2 regions of the Pseudovibrio sp. SCP20 genome follow, and region 1 is predicted to be linked to the other one. Evidence: riboswitches for the same ligand, from Rfam matches in the RefSeq annotation. Region 1 holds a riboswitch; the other holds the start of a gene.
What was found. Region 1 has a riboswitch for cobalamin ahead of cobU (bifunctional adenosylcobinamide kinase/adenosylcobinamide-phosphate guanylyltransferase). Riboswitches for the same ligand answer to the same signal wherever they lie in the genome.

Region 1 (7,751 bases):
CATTCTGCAGCAGTTCAAAGTTGATCAGTAGGCCTTCCTCATCAGAGATGCGGTAAGGGATGTCGATCGGCGCGTCTTCCAGATTCGCGGTGATGCGGCCCTGACCGATGCCCTCTGAGATGGAGGAGCCTTCGGACTTCAGCTCGCCGTGGGCGTAGTAGTTGTAAAGCGCTGCGCCGTGCGGATCTGCGAGGCCGATCTTGATGTTCGGGTTCTTTTCCTTCAGGCCGATGCCGGTGCCCGCCAGTGTGCCGCCTGTGCCCACTGCGCAGATGAAGCCGTCGACTTTGCCGTCGGTCTGCTGCCAGATTTCCTGAGCGGTGGTTTCAATGTGGCCCTGACGGTTGGCGACATTGTCAAACTGGTTGGCCCAGATGGCGCCCTGCGGATGGGTCTTGTTCAGCTCTTCAGCGATGCGCTGGGAGACTTTGATGTAGTTGTTTGGATTCTTGTAAGGAACCGCCGGAACTTCGATCAGCTCAGCACCTGCAATGCGCAGCATGTCTTTCTTTTCCTGAGACTGGGTCTCGGGAATGACGATGACAGAGCGGTAGCCCAGTGCGTTGCCGACCAGTGCGAGGCCGATGCCGGTGTTGCCTGCGGTGCCTTCCACAATGATGCCGCCTGGCTTCAGGGTGCCGCGTTTGACAGCATCACGGATGATGAAGAGCGCAGCGCGGTCCTTGACGGACTGGCCCGGGTTCATGAACTCAGCTTTGCCGAGGATTTCACAGCCGGTACGCTCAGAAGGGCCTTTGAGGCGAATGAGGGGGGTGTTGCCGATAGCTTCGATGGCAGAGGCGCGCGTGTCCATAGTGTCTCTCAAATAACTCGTATCAGGATAAATTTCAGAATGCGGGTATTCGACCCCTTTTGAGACCACGCTACTGTGCTGGCCCGGCAAGAACAAGAAATGGGCTGCCAAAGGGTGCGTTAGACTAGGATATTATTCTCCTCGGGCTTCCGTAGGAGAATAAAATTGCTCACGGGGTGTGTGCGGTTCGAATATGCACGCTAAATGCGATTTGAGAGAGTATCGATTTGCGCGCAGCTGGTTCCTGTCAGGATCTGCTTTCCAGCCATGAGATGGCGTCTTTGGTTGCCTTCCAGAGGATTTCACCATTCTCTCCTGCGCGGAGCATGAAAGAATTATGGACTTCCTCTGGAACAGGCTGCACCTCCAGCAGGTTCACCTGCGTATCCAACGCTGGGGCAAAAGCTTCCTTGCGGGTGACCACAAAGCGCTCATCCGTTGGTACGCGGGACTGGTCCTTCTTCAGAGCAGCCGACTGCATGGCTTTGCTGTGGCTGTCTGGCTGCATCACGGTCACCGCAATGGCCCTGCCATCTGGCAGGAGATGGGTTTCGTTCTGCTGGACTTCGGAGTTGTAAATGACTTCGCCGTGTTGATCGATCAGCTCGACCCACAAGGTTTTGCGACCCTGAATTTCCACTTCACCCACCCAGATGGACAGATCACTTTCCAGCGGGTCGGCATAAGGGGCTTTGGGTGGGGGGGCGACGGTGACGGCGAGATAGTCCTCTGGCATGGCGTAGGTGTTGCCGTCCTCGGATTTATCAATGAGCTGCGGGCCGGAAGGTGTGGCCGGGTCCGTTGCAGGAGATGTTTCTGCCAGTGCAGGCGCAGCCAGCGTAAGCGGCGCAGCGAGACAGGCAGCAAGAAGACCAGATTTTGCGAAGCGAAAATTCAAGACGTGCGGCAGACCGCACAGCGGAAACAGACTACTCATTGATGGCTCCCTGACTTTCACGCAGCAACTTTCCCAGAGGGGGCGCCTTATTGTGTGCAGTAACACAGTCATCACGAAGTAGTGACTATGATAATTCGCACCAGATACATTAGAGGTATACGTATTTACTTAGAGTATCTATGCCATAATAATTGTATATAAATTATGTTTCGCGTATTTATACTTTCAGGTTATTTAATTGCTATTATGTAAAATTTTCATTGTGTTGATTTGCTATACAAAATGGAGAGAACTGTGATGAGCATCTCAGTTTCTCTCATTGGCAAAAAAATCACTTATTTTTTCAAGTGGCTTAAGCTTTTGAAAGAACAGCGCTTCATTTCTGCCCCTTTTGTGTGGGGTGCATCTGCCTGATACGGGCTGTTTTAAGTGCTGCGTGATATGCACAGCTCTCCCTGCTTATGAACTCCCCGATAATTTGGGGAGGCGTCGCTCGGCTAGTTGGTCGCCATATGCAGGATCAGGGTGAGTTTTGCCGCGAAATGGAGTGCCTCCGCTTTTGTGCGGAAGAGAGTTCTACCCAGATGGACTCCGTTTCTTCGGCCTGCGGCACTTGCCAGTGCTGCGGTTTCGCTGCGCGTGAACATGGTTTTCTACCCACTGTTTTTATTATTGTAGGGTTAGACGCACGCGTACGAATTCTGTGAGATGAAACGCTGATTTAAAGGAGAGGGGAATTTTGAGAAAGGATGGCTCCCCGGGCCGGATTCGAACCAGCGACCAAGCGGTTAACAGCCGCTTGCTCTACCACTGAGCTACCGGGGATCACGATGTCCTCGCCATTTGGCTGCAATCAAGAAAAGTGGCTCCCCGGGCCGGATTCGAACCAGCGACCAAGCGGTTAACAGCCGCTTGCTCTACCACTGAGCTACCGGGGATCACGATGATCTTGCCGTTATGGCTGCAAACGAGAAAGGATGGCTCCCCGGGCCGGATTCGAACCAGCGACCAAGCGGTTAACAGCCGCTTGCTCTACCACTGAGCTACCGGGGATCATGACACCCTTGCGAGTTTGCCTCGCCGTTTGCGTGAGGAGGCTTTTACAGAGGCATGGTGTGTTTGCCAAGTCGTTTTTTAGGAATTTTTCGATTTGTGGACAGTTTCTCGTTTTTTTTATTGAGATATCCAAGGGGGTTAGCCAGAAATCTCCAAAAACCGCGGATTTTGCGGGTTTGATTTTCCGGTGATGTTGGAATCCTCACAAAGACAATTGACAGGGGAGCTGATTGCGCCCCACACTTAAGCCCAGAACTCCAGTTTCTTTTCGTCTGTGCCGAGGCTTTCAGGCGGAAGGATTAAACGGGAATGCGGTTCCATATATATGGAAGTAAGCCGCAGCTGCCCCCGCAACTGTGAGCGGCGAGATCATTGCGATAATCCCACTGGCCTTTTTGGAGGCTGGGAAGGGGCTGTGATCGACAGAGCCGCAAGCCAGGAGACCGGCTGGAGATATGATTTGACATAGGACTGCTGTCGGGTGGACGGCGAGAGGTGCTCATGACACATATTTCCCTGTTTCCGTGCGAGACAGCTGCTGTACTTTCATATTCTTTGAGTGAAGCTTCGGCTTCCACGCGCTTGCTGATCAGCTAACCCAGATGGCTGAACAGAGCGGCGACCTTTGCGTTCGTCATTGTCTCGTAACGGGCGGTGCTCGTTCCGGGAAAAGCGCATATGCGGAAAAGCTGGTTTTAAGCAGCGGGCGACGCCCGACTTATATTGCGACAGGCCAGGCCTTTGACGGTGAAATGGAGGAACGTATCGCGCATCATAAGATGCAGCGGGGCGACCTTTGGGACACTGTTGAGGAGCCGCTGGAGCTTGTGCGCGTGCTGAAAGAGCATGCCCATGCGGAGCGCGCCATCCTCGTTGATTGCCTGACGCTTTGGCTTTCCAACCTTATGCATGCCGAGCGGGACTGGAGCGTTGAGCTTGAACAGCTGCGTGCTGTGCTCTCCGATTTGCCATGCCCCGTTGTGTTTGTTGGCAATGAGGTGGGCATGGGCATCGTGCCTGAAAACGCCATGGCCCGCGCCTTTCGTGATGAGGCCGGGCGCCTCAACCAGCGTATCGCTGAGTTTTGCCACTACGTGATGTTTGTTGCTGCCGGTCAACCGTTGCAGCTGAAGCCTGCTGTTTTTCCGGAGATTTCCCTATGACTGTTTCTTTTGCTGCGCCTTCCAAAAAAATTCCTGCCGTCATTATCACTGGTTTTCTGGGTGCCGGAAAAACCACATTGGTCCGCAACCTTTTGATGAAGGCTCAGGACAAGCGCATTGCGCTCATCGTCAACGAATTTGGCGAGATGGGTTTTGATGGATCGCTGGTCAATGGCTGTGCTGATCCGGATTGTTCTGCGGATGAGGTGGTGGAGCTGGCCAATGGCTGCATCTGCTGCACGGTGGCGGATGATTTTCTGCCAACTATGGAAATGCTTCTGGAGCGGGAGCAGGCACCGGATGTGATCGTGATTGAAACCTCTGGTCTGGCGCTGCCGCAGCCCTTGGTGCGGGCGTTCAACTGGCCTTCCGTGAAACCGCGCGTCACCGTTGATAGTGTGGTGACTGTGGTGGATGCGCCTGCTGTTGCTGCTGGCAAGGTTGCTTCTGATGAAGAAGCGGTTGCGGCGCAGCGTGCTGCAGATGAGGCGCTGGACCACGAAAGCCCGGTGGAGGAGCTGTTTGCTGACCAGCTGACCTGCGCCGATCTTGTTGTGCTTTCCAAAGCTGATCTTTTGACTGAGGAAGAGCTTTCCGCTGTGAAGGCGACCATCAGTGGTCGTTTGCGCGATGGGGTTGAGATTGTGGCTGCCTCTCATGGAGAGCTGGCGCTGGATGTTCTGCTGGGCCGGGATGCCGGGGCTGAGGATGATATGGACTTGCGTCTTTCTCACCATGAAGCGCAGCATGCTCACGACCACGACCACGACCACGACCACGACCACGACCACGACCACCATCATCATCACGATCATTCCCATGATGACTTTGAGAGCTTTGTGCTGCCAACCCGCCGGTTTGCCTCCATTGAGGAGGTGAAAGCTCAGGTGGAGGCGGCCATGAAGGTTTCCGGCGTGCTGCGGATTAAAGGCAGTGTGGTGGTGGAAGGCAAAGTGGCGCCGGTGCTGGTGCAGGCGGTTGGCCCACGTGTGGAAGCCTGGTTTGCGGCTGGCAGTGAAAGCCATTCCAAGCTGGTTGTGATTGGTCTTGCAGGATTGGACAAGCACAGTGTGAATGCTGCGCTGAGTGAATTTGAGTTGGTTTCTGCCTGATGCACGTACTTGTTGGGCAATCACGCCGATTGGATGATGGAGAAGAGGCTGTCGATCTGGGGCAGACGCCTGCGGATGTTGTGTTTTTAAGCGCAGCGGACACAGAGCTTGCTGGCCTTGCGGCGGCCCATGCCCAGCATGAGGGCTACTCCCTGCGGCTTGCCAGTTTTCTGGCGCTGTCCCATCCGTACTCTGTTGACCTTTATATTGAGCAGTGCATTCAAGCCTCAAAACTTGTGGTGGTGCGCCTGTTGGGCGGCGTTGAATACTGGCGCTACGGCGTTGAGCGGCTGGAAGCGGTCGCCCGTGCTGAAGGTGTGAAGCTGGTTCTGCTGCCGGGGGATGACAAGTGGGATGAGGAGCTTGCCAAACGCTCCACCGTGCCGCTGGAAACTGCGCAGATGTTGTGGCGCTATCTGATTGAAGGTGGCGCGGAGAACCTTTCCGGTGCTTTGCTTTATGCGGCGCAGATTGCCGAGCTGCCTGTTGAAGCGCCTTCTGAGCCTATGGCGTTGCCGCGGGCCGGGCTGATGTTGCAAGGGCATTCGCTTCCTTCATTGGATGATGTGCAGGCGAGCTGGAAAGACCCGAGCCGTCCTGTTGCAGCCATCGTGTTTTATCGGGCGCTTTATCAAAGCGGGGCGATAGAGCCAGTACAGGCATTATGTCATGAGCTAGAGGCACAGGGGATTAATCCGCTTGTGCTTTATGTGGCGAGCCTGAAACAGGCGGAATGCGCGGCAGTTGTTTCCAGCGTGTTTGAAGAGTGCCCGCCTGATGTGGTTCTGAACGCCACGGCCTTTGCCCTATCAAACGCAGGGGCTGTTCATTCCGGCACGGTGCTGGACAATAAAGGTGCATGCGTTCTGCAGATTGTGCTGTCGTCCTCCTCTGAAGAGGGCTGGGCGGAGAGTGATCAGGGCTTATCCCCGCGTGACCTTGCTATGCATGTTGTGCTGCCGGAAATTGATGGCCGTCTTTTAACGCGGGCGATCTCGTTTAAGGAAGAAGGTGGCCGTGATACCAAAACACAATGTTCGCTTGTTCGTTTTGTACCAAAACCGGACCGGGTGCAGTTTGTGGCGACACTGGCGGCCAATTGGGCGCGGCTGAAACACAAAAACGCAATCGAGCGCAAAGTTGGCATAGTGCTCGCAAACTATCCCAACAAGGATGGGCGTATAGCAAACGGGGTGGGGCTCGATACGCCTGCTTCCTGCGCGCATCTTCTTTCTGCCATGAAAACAGAAGGTTATGGCGTTGCTGAGAATGCGCCTGGTTCTTCTGAAGCGTTGATAGAGGATCTGCTGGCTGGTCCTACCAATGCACTTAGCAACGCAAACCAACGCAAAGGCGGGGAAGAGTTGCCGCTGGAGCGTTATAAGCAGTTGTTTTCTCAGCTGCCTTTGGCGGTGCGTGAGGGGATTGAGGAACGCTGGGGTGCACCAGAGGATGATCCGCATGTTTTGGACGGGTCGTTCCAGCTGGCGCTCAAGACTTATGGCAATGTGACCGTCGGTATTCAGCCTGCACGCGGCTACAACATTGATCCGAAAGAGACTTATCACGATCCGGCGCTGGTTCCGCCGCATCATTACCTCGCCTGGTACATGTGGCTGCGGGATAGCTTTGAGGTGGACGCACTTATCCACCTTGGCAAACACGGCAACCTTGAATGGCTGCCCGGAAAAGCATTAGCCTTATCAGAGGCTTGTTATCCGGAGGCGGTGATTGGGCCGGTGCCGAACATCTATCCTTTCATCGTCAACGACCCCGGTGAGGGTTCTCAGGCCAAGCGGCGGTTATCCTCGGTGATCATTGATCATCTTACCCCTCCGCTGGCCCGCGCTGAAAGCCACGGCTCCGCTTTGGAGCTGGAAGCGCTGCTGGATGAGTATTACATCGCGGCTGGCGTGGACCATCGCCGCCTGAAAGCACTTGGAAAAGAGATACTTGGCGTTGCTGCCCGTGAGGGTATGGACAAGGATATCGGTCTGACTTCCGATATGGATGAGGACACCCGTCTGGCGCGGCTGGATGCCTATCTTTGTGACCTGAAAGAGCTTCAAATCCGTGATGGTCTGCACATTCTTGGGCAGTCTCCTAAGGGCGAGCAGCGAGCAGAGTTGCTGGTGGCCTTGCTACGCGTGCCGCGTGGTGAAAAGCCTCATGAGAACAGTCTGTTACGCGCACTTGCTGAGGATTTGAATCTGGCTGGGTTTGATCCGCTGGACTGTGCATTTGAGCAGGCATGGGAAAGTGCGCGGCCAATGGTTTTGCAGGAGCTGTTAGAGGCTCCATGGCGCAGCTGCGGGGACACGGTTGAGCGGCTGGAAGCGCTGGCGCTTGAGCTGGTTTCTGGTGCGCGGGCGGTTCCTTCAGAGTTTACAGCGACTTCTGCGGTGTTGGAGGCGTTGAGCCAAGAGATTGCACGCAATGTGGATGCGTCTGGCGCTGCTGAGGTAAAGGGGGTGTTATCCTCCCTTGCGGGCCGGTTTGTCCTCCCTGGGCCGTCAGGTGCGCCGTCCCGTGGTCGTCCTGACGTGTTGCCGACCGGGCGTAACTTTTATTCTGTTGACGTTCGCTCCGTTCCCACAAAGGTTGCCTGGAAGCTGGGTGAGAGAAGCGCTAGCGCATTGATACTACGTCATTTTCAGGATCACGGGGAGTGGCTGCAAAGCATCGCCATGAGCTGCTGGGGAACGGCA
Region 2 (7,751 bases), on a different contig from region 1:
AGCTGTCGCAATAAAAATTGGTTGCCCGAGAGAACCCAGCGCAGGGAACATCTCTGCAAGCTGTTCGCCTCTGGAGTTGGCGATGAAGAAAACGCCCAATGGACCGAGCTCTAGGGCCAGCTTCAAGAGTGGAGAAGGTTCCTGGCGCTCAGTGGTTTGCGTAGAGCGTTCTGAATTCATCTGCAAAGGCTTCCTTTTGTTGCTTTTCTCCCGACCTGAGAGATTTAAGCAGCAATTTTGCTATTAAAAGGGCAATTAAGAGTGAAATTGCAAAATCGTCAAGTTTAATGGCACCAATTGGGCCGTTTTGCGCCCCGAAAGCCTTAATTATGCGTTCAACTGAAACATCTAAGAGGCGTTCAGGCTGAAGCAAATACAGCAGTTTCGAGTGAGGACGAAAGGCTCTATGTCGATTACATTAGATAATTTAAGCAATTTATTAGAGCAATTAAGGCTGCGAAATTCGTTACCCTATGATTTTTCTTGCAAATCCCAAATTGCAAAAAGTAAAATTTATCAATTAGTTCGGGATGAGTTTGCGTCGACATAATATTTTGAATCTCATATTTATTAAAATGCTGCGCATTTTCATGTGCAGTGACGATACATCCAATTTTATCTGGAACGACATATTATGAGCACCACCCTTAAATGCCTCGCGGCTGCACTTCTGCTGAGCGTTTCCACTCAGTCTGCCTTTGCTGGTCCTATCAAAGATACAATGATCAAGTACGCGACCATTGCGAGCTTTATTGGAGCAGAAGAAAGCTGCGGCCTCACTATTCCTGATGCAAAGGGCAAAGCGCTGATGAACGAAATCAAGAATGAAGATGAAGGGGACCTCATGACTGTGATCATGATGTCTATGGTGCATGAGCAGGCTGTTCAGAAGATCAAAGACCCTGCAGCTCGTGAAAGATACTGTTCTGAACTGATCGCTGAAGCACGCGAGCAGGGCGTTATTGACTAAGTCAATTGCACTGTACATGCGTATCGAGCCGGTTGCTAACGCCGGTAGTATCTAACGACTATACGTAGATACGCGTTCCTAGGGCGGTGTTGATTAAGGTTCAGCACCGCCTTATTTGCACTTTAGAGCCATCAACCAGCTACCGCATCGCCAACATAATCCCGGCAATTCTAAACACTAGAATTTCATTTCGTCCGCAACTCCTGAATGAGTTATGCTCTGTGCAGGTGGGAAATCTGGAAACGATAATGTTTAAAGGTCTTTCTAAAATGGCTGTTATTGCAATTCTTCTGGTGGCTCTTGTGGTGGGTGTCACAGTTAAGCTTATCTGGCAAAACTCCAAAGTGCCGGAGTATGTCGGCGTTCATGATGGGCAGTTTGCGCCGCTTCCGAATTCCCCCAATGCTGTCTCCTCTCAAGCGCAGGATGCCTCCCGCCATGTGGACCCCCTGCCCATGCTCGCTACATTTGGCGCAACGCAGGCTGCCCTCACCAATACGCTGGAGGAGATGGGCAAGAACAAGATCAGCAAGGTGGATGGACCTTACCTCCACGCCGTCTTTACAAGCGCTCAGATGGGCTACAACGACGATGTGGAGCTCTGGATTGATGAGCAGGACCGCGTCGTGCACTACCGCTCCCAGTCCCGTGTCGGTTACAGCGATATGGGTGCCAACCGAGCTCGCTACGACCGTTTCCGCAGCATTTACTCCACCTTTGCAGAGGGCGAGAATTGACTCAGAGGCAACTAACACACCTGTGAGTGTCGCTGAGTCAATATCCCCTTGAAATGACTCATGATTTCACGAGTTAGGGCAAGGCAGAACTGACTCTGCGGGAGATAAACCGCAGAAATCCTGAGACTCACAAATCTGTAAGTTGCCAAAGAGTCTGAGGCAGCTTCAGCTCACCGCTCACTTGCAGCAGTGGCTTTGGCATTTGAAGAAGATGAAACTCGGGTTCTTCTGCAGCTTCTCATAATGGACCGGAGATTTTTCCTTCATCTCGGCTGCTGGCATCCCTTCGCGCAGGTCCACAACGCACATCCCGGCGCTGGAAAGCCACCCAAACAGCATGGAGAGAGGGCGACGGTAAAAGCTCACCTTCACCGGCACGCCAATGGTGTTCCACTCCTCCGTCACATGCTCCTGGCGCAGATAACTACCGCTTGGAGAGCACTGCGCATCAATCAGCGGATGGTGCGTTGAGAACACGAAATAGCCGCCCGGCTTCAGTACCTTGCCAATGTCGGAAAAGAGTTTCCCCAGATCCTCAATGTAATGGATCATCAGCGGGCAAATCACGATATCAAACGTGCCCTCCAGCTTGTCTGGCAGTCCGTCGGAAAGGTCAGAGGTGTAGCACTTCACGTTGTCGTCCAGCTTCTCTTTCACCAGCTTCAACATCTGCTCGGATTCATCAATGCAGGTCACATCCGCGCCGTGGTCATACAGAAATTGCGCATACACTCCCGGCCCACAGCCTAGATCAAGAACCTTCAGCCCCTGCAGCGGAGGCAGCATGCCAAGCAGTGTCGGGCGCTCCAGAAGAGCGTTGTAGATATTCTCCTGAATGGCCTCATCATATTGCTCGGCAAAATCGCTATACAAACGAGATGTCATTCACGTACTCCGCATCAAACACATGTTCCCGAAACAACCTCTGTTCATCACCTAGGAATATGCGACAAAACCATAATTAAAAGCAGCCGGAACCAACCGGAATAAAAGCAAATTCCCTTCAAAACCGCTTGTTTGCCATGCTGCCAGAGCGGCCTTGTATGAGTCTAACGCGAAGAATCTGTGTCGCGATCACGGCAGGCTCAGGCCAATATCACAACAATTGCGAGATACTTGAGCCCTTGAAAAACGGCGAACTAGCGCTTTTCTCGCAGCAGCCAGATAAAGAAAATGCCGCCCACAAGTCCGGTGATGATGCCAATTGGCATATCTTCCGGCTTCATCAGCGTTCGTGAAAGCACATCCGCTAGCAACAAAAAGATCGCTCCGAACAAGGCCGAGATTGGGATCAGGCGCCGATAGTCACCCCCCACAAACAACCGCACAATATGAGGCACCATCAGCCCTACAAAGCCGATCATGCCCGAAAACGCTACCATCACCCCGGTAATCAGCGCGCTGATGACAAAGGTCTCCAGCCGGAAAGAGGCAACGGAGATGCCCAGTGTTGTCGCGGTCTCATCTCCAATGGTCATGGCGTTGAAATGCCCGGCCCGCAGCCACAGCCACGTCCCGCAAAATAGCAGAACCGCCAGCGGATAGAGAAGATGCGTCCATTGTGCCAGACCTAACCCGCCCAGCATCCAGTAAACCACGGTGTGCGTGGCCCGCGGGTCCGCCAGAAAGATGAGAATGTTCGCGCCCGCCATCAACACAAAGCTCACCGCAACACCTGTCAGCACCAGCCGGTCAGCGCTGGTCGCACTGGTGAACTTGGCAACACCAATCACCAGCAGCGTCGCTCCAAGAGAACCGAGAAACGCCAGTAACGGCACCGTAAGCAAGCCCAGAAACAGCCCCGTATGCAGCAGCGCCAACACCGCCCCAAACGCACCACCAGCGGAAATGCCGATCAGATGCGGGTCCGCCAACGGGTTGCGGGTCACGGATTGAAGGCAGGCACCGACAATGGAAAGCCCAGCCCCCACCATTATTGCCAGCAGCGCACGGGGCAGGCGGATCTGCCAGAGAATGTTCTCCCGGCCCAAAGACCAACTCGGCTCCACCAATCCCGGCACCAGTTTGTTGACGAGAACACCCCAGACCGTCTCCATGGATACGGAAACCGCGCCAACGGAGACAGCAAGGCAAACCGAAAGAACCAGCGCAGCCAATCCCACGCAACAGATTTGCAGCATATGAGGAGAACGGCCCTCATGCGGGGCAACGACAACGCCGGTTCCTTCGCTCATGTTAGTTCCCCCAGAATGCAGCAGCGAGCTTCTTGATCGCTTTGATGTTCCGTGGTCCCGGTGTTGCCTCTGCATACTCCAGCGTCACGAACCGGTCGTTCTTCACTGCATCCAGCTCCGCAAAGGCTGGGTTGTTGAGCATGAACTCACGCTTCTGCTCAGCAGTCACCTCGCCATAGTTGACGATCACGATCATCTCTGGGTTCGCCTCAACCACAGCTTCCCAGTTCACCCGCGCCCAGCTTTTCTCCAGCGTGTCCAGCACGTTGGTGCCTCCGGCCGCTTCAATCATCGCAGTTGGCATCGCATAACGGCCCGCAGTGAATGGAGAATCCTCGCCACTGTCATAAACAAACACGCGCAGCGGTGTGTCAGAGGTTTTCAGACCCGCTTTGAACTGCACCAACTCATCACGATAAGACTGCACCAGCGCTTCTGCTCGTGCTTCAACACCAAAGATGCGGCCAAGGTTCAAAAGGTCGTTGTACATGTCATCCATGGAAACCTTAGGCTTCTCGCCAAGGTGGATGCAGCTCTCGGTCAACTCGTAAACCTTGATGCCAAACGGCTCTAGTGTTTCTGGTGTCACCTCGCCGCCAACCTTCATCCCGTAGTTCCAGCCCGCGAAGTAGAAGTCCGCATCAGCGCCAATCAGCACTTCCTTGCTTGGGTATTTCGGGGAGAGTTCCGGCAACACAGCCACCTTGTCGGTCAGCTCTGCATCCAGCGTTCTCCAGCCAGAAACGCCGGTGTAACCCACCATATTGTCCTGCAGCTCCAGCGCCAGCATCATCTCTGTCAGGTTGGAGTCGTTGGAAACGGCCCGTTGCGGCACACCATCAAACGCCACGGTGCGATTACAGCTTTGTACGGAAACCTCTGCCAAGGCAGCCGAAGAAGAAAGCAGCGCTACAGCCAGCGCCAAACCAAAGTTTTTCATGAAAACAGTCCTTATGAGTGAAGATCAAAAGTAAGGAGGGATTGTTGCCGGGCCATCAGCTGATCACGCGTGGTCCGCACCTGAAACGCCTGCGAAACAAGGGCAGGGGAGAGGATCTGTTCCGGCACCCCAAAGCCCAGCATCTGCCCGTGATCCAGCAGCAGGATCTGATCACACACCTGTGCTGCCATGTTCAGATCGTGCAAACTGGTGATGATCGTCAGATCCAGCTCTTCAATCAGCTTCAGTATTTCCAGCTGATGGCGAATATCCAGATGGTTGGTTGGCTCATCCAATATGAGCAGCTCCGGCTCCTGAGCCAGAGCCCGTGCCACCATCACCCGCTGCCGTTCCCCGCCAGAAAGCGTGCCGAACAACCGCCCGGCCAGCCCATCCAGCTGCAAAGCATGGATCGCACGATCCACCACCTGCCGGTCATGTTCGCCAGAAGCCGCCAGCCCGCTGCGATAAGGCGTGCGCCCCAGCTCCACAATCTCACGCACCCTGAGAGCAAAATCTGTCGGCTGCTCCTGCAGCACTGCTGCCACCCGCTGCGCCGTCGCCCGAGCAGAAAGAGACCAGATGTCATCGCCGCCAATGCAAATTTGCCCGCTCATCGGCTTGTTGAAGCGATAGAGCAGCCGCAGCAGCGTCGATTTCCCAGCCCCGTTCGCACCCACAACACCAAGGGTTTGCCTCGCCGCCAGCTCAAAGCTCAGAGGCTTCAGAACAAGCGCGCTCTTACGCTCCGGCGCCCAGGAAACCTCGCGAACGGATACAGAAGCCGCGCTCATGACAAAACATCCTTGCGCAGCTCAGCCCTCGTCGGACAGCCTAAGCCATTGAAATGAAAAGAAACAGGATCCAGCATTCAACCACCCCACCTGAGTGAAACGCTACATAGTCATAAATATAACGTTATAACGTTACATCAATTGTCGAATCCTGAAGTAAAAGTCAAGCGCACGCGTGCGCAGGCCACCAGCGGCTCGCAAAACGATCCGGGATAAAGTTTAGTTTGTGAGGAAAAAGGTCTCATAACGCCCTCCGCGCTGCAGCGGGGGCAAATAGAAACCGGATATGTGAGAGGCTTGCGCCAATGCAACCATTATGGCCTCCTTCCGGGACGCCCCGCCCGGGTTGAAGTGAAACATAATGGCAGGTCTCCTGACTCGCGGGTCCGTGCTCAGCCAGCCTTCCCGGATCTCTCCAGTGGCACGCTTGGCTTCGCTAACCGCTTACAGTTGCGGGGGCAGTCACGGAATTGGCGCCTGTTGGCTACACCGCACCGTGTTCCCTTTTAATCCCGGGGCCTTTCGCTCCCCAGAAACCATCAGCGCGCATACTGAGTTTTACGGCCCCCAATTGCAAGAGTTTTCGAAAACAGACCTGACGCGCTGTTGATAGCAACTGTCAGCACTACACGTGAGGTGCGCACACATTTTGGCAAAACCAGCCCAAGTTTTCCGAGGTTTTCACTTGTGACAACCCCTTGCTAGGCTCTTAGCACTGACCAAACTGAGACTGCTTGAAGTCAGCAACTATGACCATCCAGATCGCAATAAGTGAAAAGACATGAAAACAGTCATTAAAAAGACTTCGATAATCTTGGGTGTCTTTGCTACCTGTTTTGTAGTTTCGGGATGTTTGCTGACTGGAGCTCTTCTTCCGGCCCCTGGGTATACGGAGATTGTGAAAATTGACCCATCAATGACGAACCAGGAACTTACCCGTAAGTTACTGGCTATCTTTAGAAATCACGGTATAGCACCGTGCGCATGGGCAAGGCTAAGCCCGGAGTACTTTGATGCTGTCAATTACTCAGCTGACTATAGATCGCTGAATGACTGCATTTGGGTAGCCTATCATCAGCCAGAGCAACCAAAAGTGAATGCCGATGAGGCAACTATAGTCATCGGAAGTTTCCCTGAGTACAATAACAATGTAGCAGGCCAATCCGCGAGATTTCGAAGACTCAGTAATAACGAGTTGGAGGTTACAGTAAAGGGACAAGGTGCGTACTATATGAAGCTTCCCAATAAAAAAATCGCTCAAAAATTTGCGCGGATTATAAAAGAAAACCTTCGTTAGCTGTCCCAAACATCCCGCCTCCCCACCACCGTCATCCCGGACAAGCGCAGCGCAGATCCGGGACCCAGAGTCGTGAGCACAGACCCAAACCACAGCTCAACCGCCTCACCAAACACGCGCAAACTCAGCCATCCACATCCCTGTAAAAACTGTCAGTTTGACAACCTGTGGTTTTCATTCCACATTCATACATGAGGCGTCGAAACCTCCTTTAAGACAGCGGTTACCGCTCCCGTCACTGGCGGATTTTTTGTGCCTGCTTTATAGGTAGCGCGCAAACCCTTTGCTATGAGCGGGAGGGCGGTGAATACAACACCTCCTTCGGGGGGGAATAAACTCGCCTGTCTGTCTTACAGGTTTCGAACCTCCCGCTCGCCAGCGGGCCGTCGAAAGCCTTGCTGTCCTGTGGTTGTTCAACACCCTAAAGACAGAGGGATTGAGAATGAACGACTCCGCATGCGCATGTAGCGCCACAAATACTTTCCAAAATGAAATTGACGAAGTCATCGTCGCTGTCTCGGATCTGCAGAACCTCTCGTATATTCAGCACCTTGTGCTGACAGAGAGAATGCAGCACTCCAGCGAGCGCGATGCCCTGTTCACTCTGCATCACGCCTTCCGCGATCGCCTCGAAGTACTGGAAAAAAGCTGCGGAATGTTAGAGCGGGTCGCTCATCCGCAGCCAATAAACACAAAAGTTCCGCTTCCTGATTAAGCCGTACTGCCCTTTGCTCGCGTGCTCAATCCTCAAGGCCCATCGCATTCAAGTGAGGCAGCAGCCCGGCAGCAAAGAAAAGAGCCAGCCTCATGTTAGGGAC

Region 2: it holds a riboswitch for cobalamin, as region 1 does, so the genes downstream of both, AC3CB2_RS09840 (ABC transporter ATP-binding protein) here and cobU (bifunctional adenosylcobinamide kinase/adenosylcobinamide-phosphate guanylyltransferase) in region 1, are expected to answer to the same signal.

Annotation. Positions count from the first base shown of each region.
Region 1 is NZ_JBYMDH010000001.1:1,646,265-1,654,015, reverse strand. Features, by position in the region: gene AC3CB2_RS07240 (cysteine synthase A) at 1-814, opposite strand, end outside; gene AC3CB2_RS07235 (hypothetical protein) at 1,062-1,751, opposite strand; gene AC3CB2_RS07230 (hypothetical protein) at 2,210-2,359, opposite strand; tRNA gene AC3CB2_RS07225 (tRNA-Asn) at 2,463-2,537, opposite strand; tRNA gene AC3CB2_RS07220 (tRNA-Asn) at 2,576-2,650, opposite strand; tRNA gene AC3CB2_RS07215 (tRNA-Asn) at 2,691-2,765, opposite strand; cobalamin riboswitch at 3,024-3,234, shown strand; gene cobU (bifunctional adenosylcobinamide kinase/adenosylcobinamide-phosphate guanylyltransferase) at 3,371-3,931, shown strand; gene cobW (cobalamin biosynthesis protein CobW) at 3,928-5,043, shown strand; gene cobN (cobaltochelatase subunit CobN) at 5,043-7,751, shown strand, end outside.
Region 2 is NZ_JBYMDH010000002.1:287,275-295,025, reverse strand. Features, by position in the region: gene AC3CB2_RS09870 (septation protein A) at 1-180, opposite strand, end outside; gene AC3CB2_RS09865 (hypothetical protein) at 635-970, shown strand; gene AC3CB2_RS09860 (DUF1499 domain-containing protein) at 1,219-1,707, shown strand; gene AC3CB2_RS09855 (class I SAM-dependent DNA methyltransferase) at 1,885-2,592, opposite strand; gene AC3CB2_RS09850 (FecCD family ABC transporter permease) at 2,847-3,848, opposite strand; gene AC3CB2_RS09845 (ABC transporter substrate-binding protein) at 3,904-4,842, opposite strand; gene AC3CB2_RS09840 (ABC transporter ATP-binding protein) at 4,854-5,636, opposite strand; cobalamin riboswitch at 5,983-6,192, opposite strand; gene AC3CB2_RS09835 (hypothetical protein) at 6,418-6,933, shown strand; gene AC3CB2_RS09830 (hypothetical protein) at 7,376-7,648, shown strand.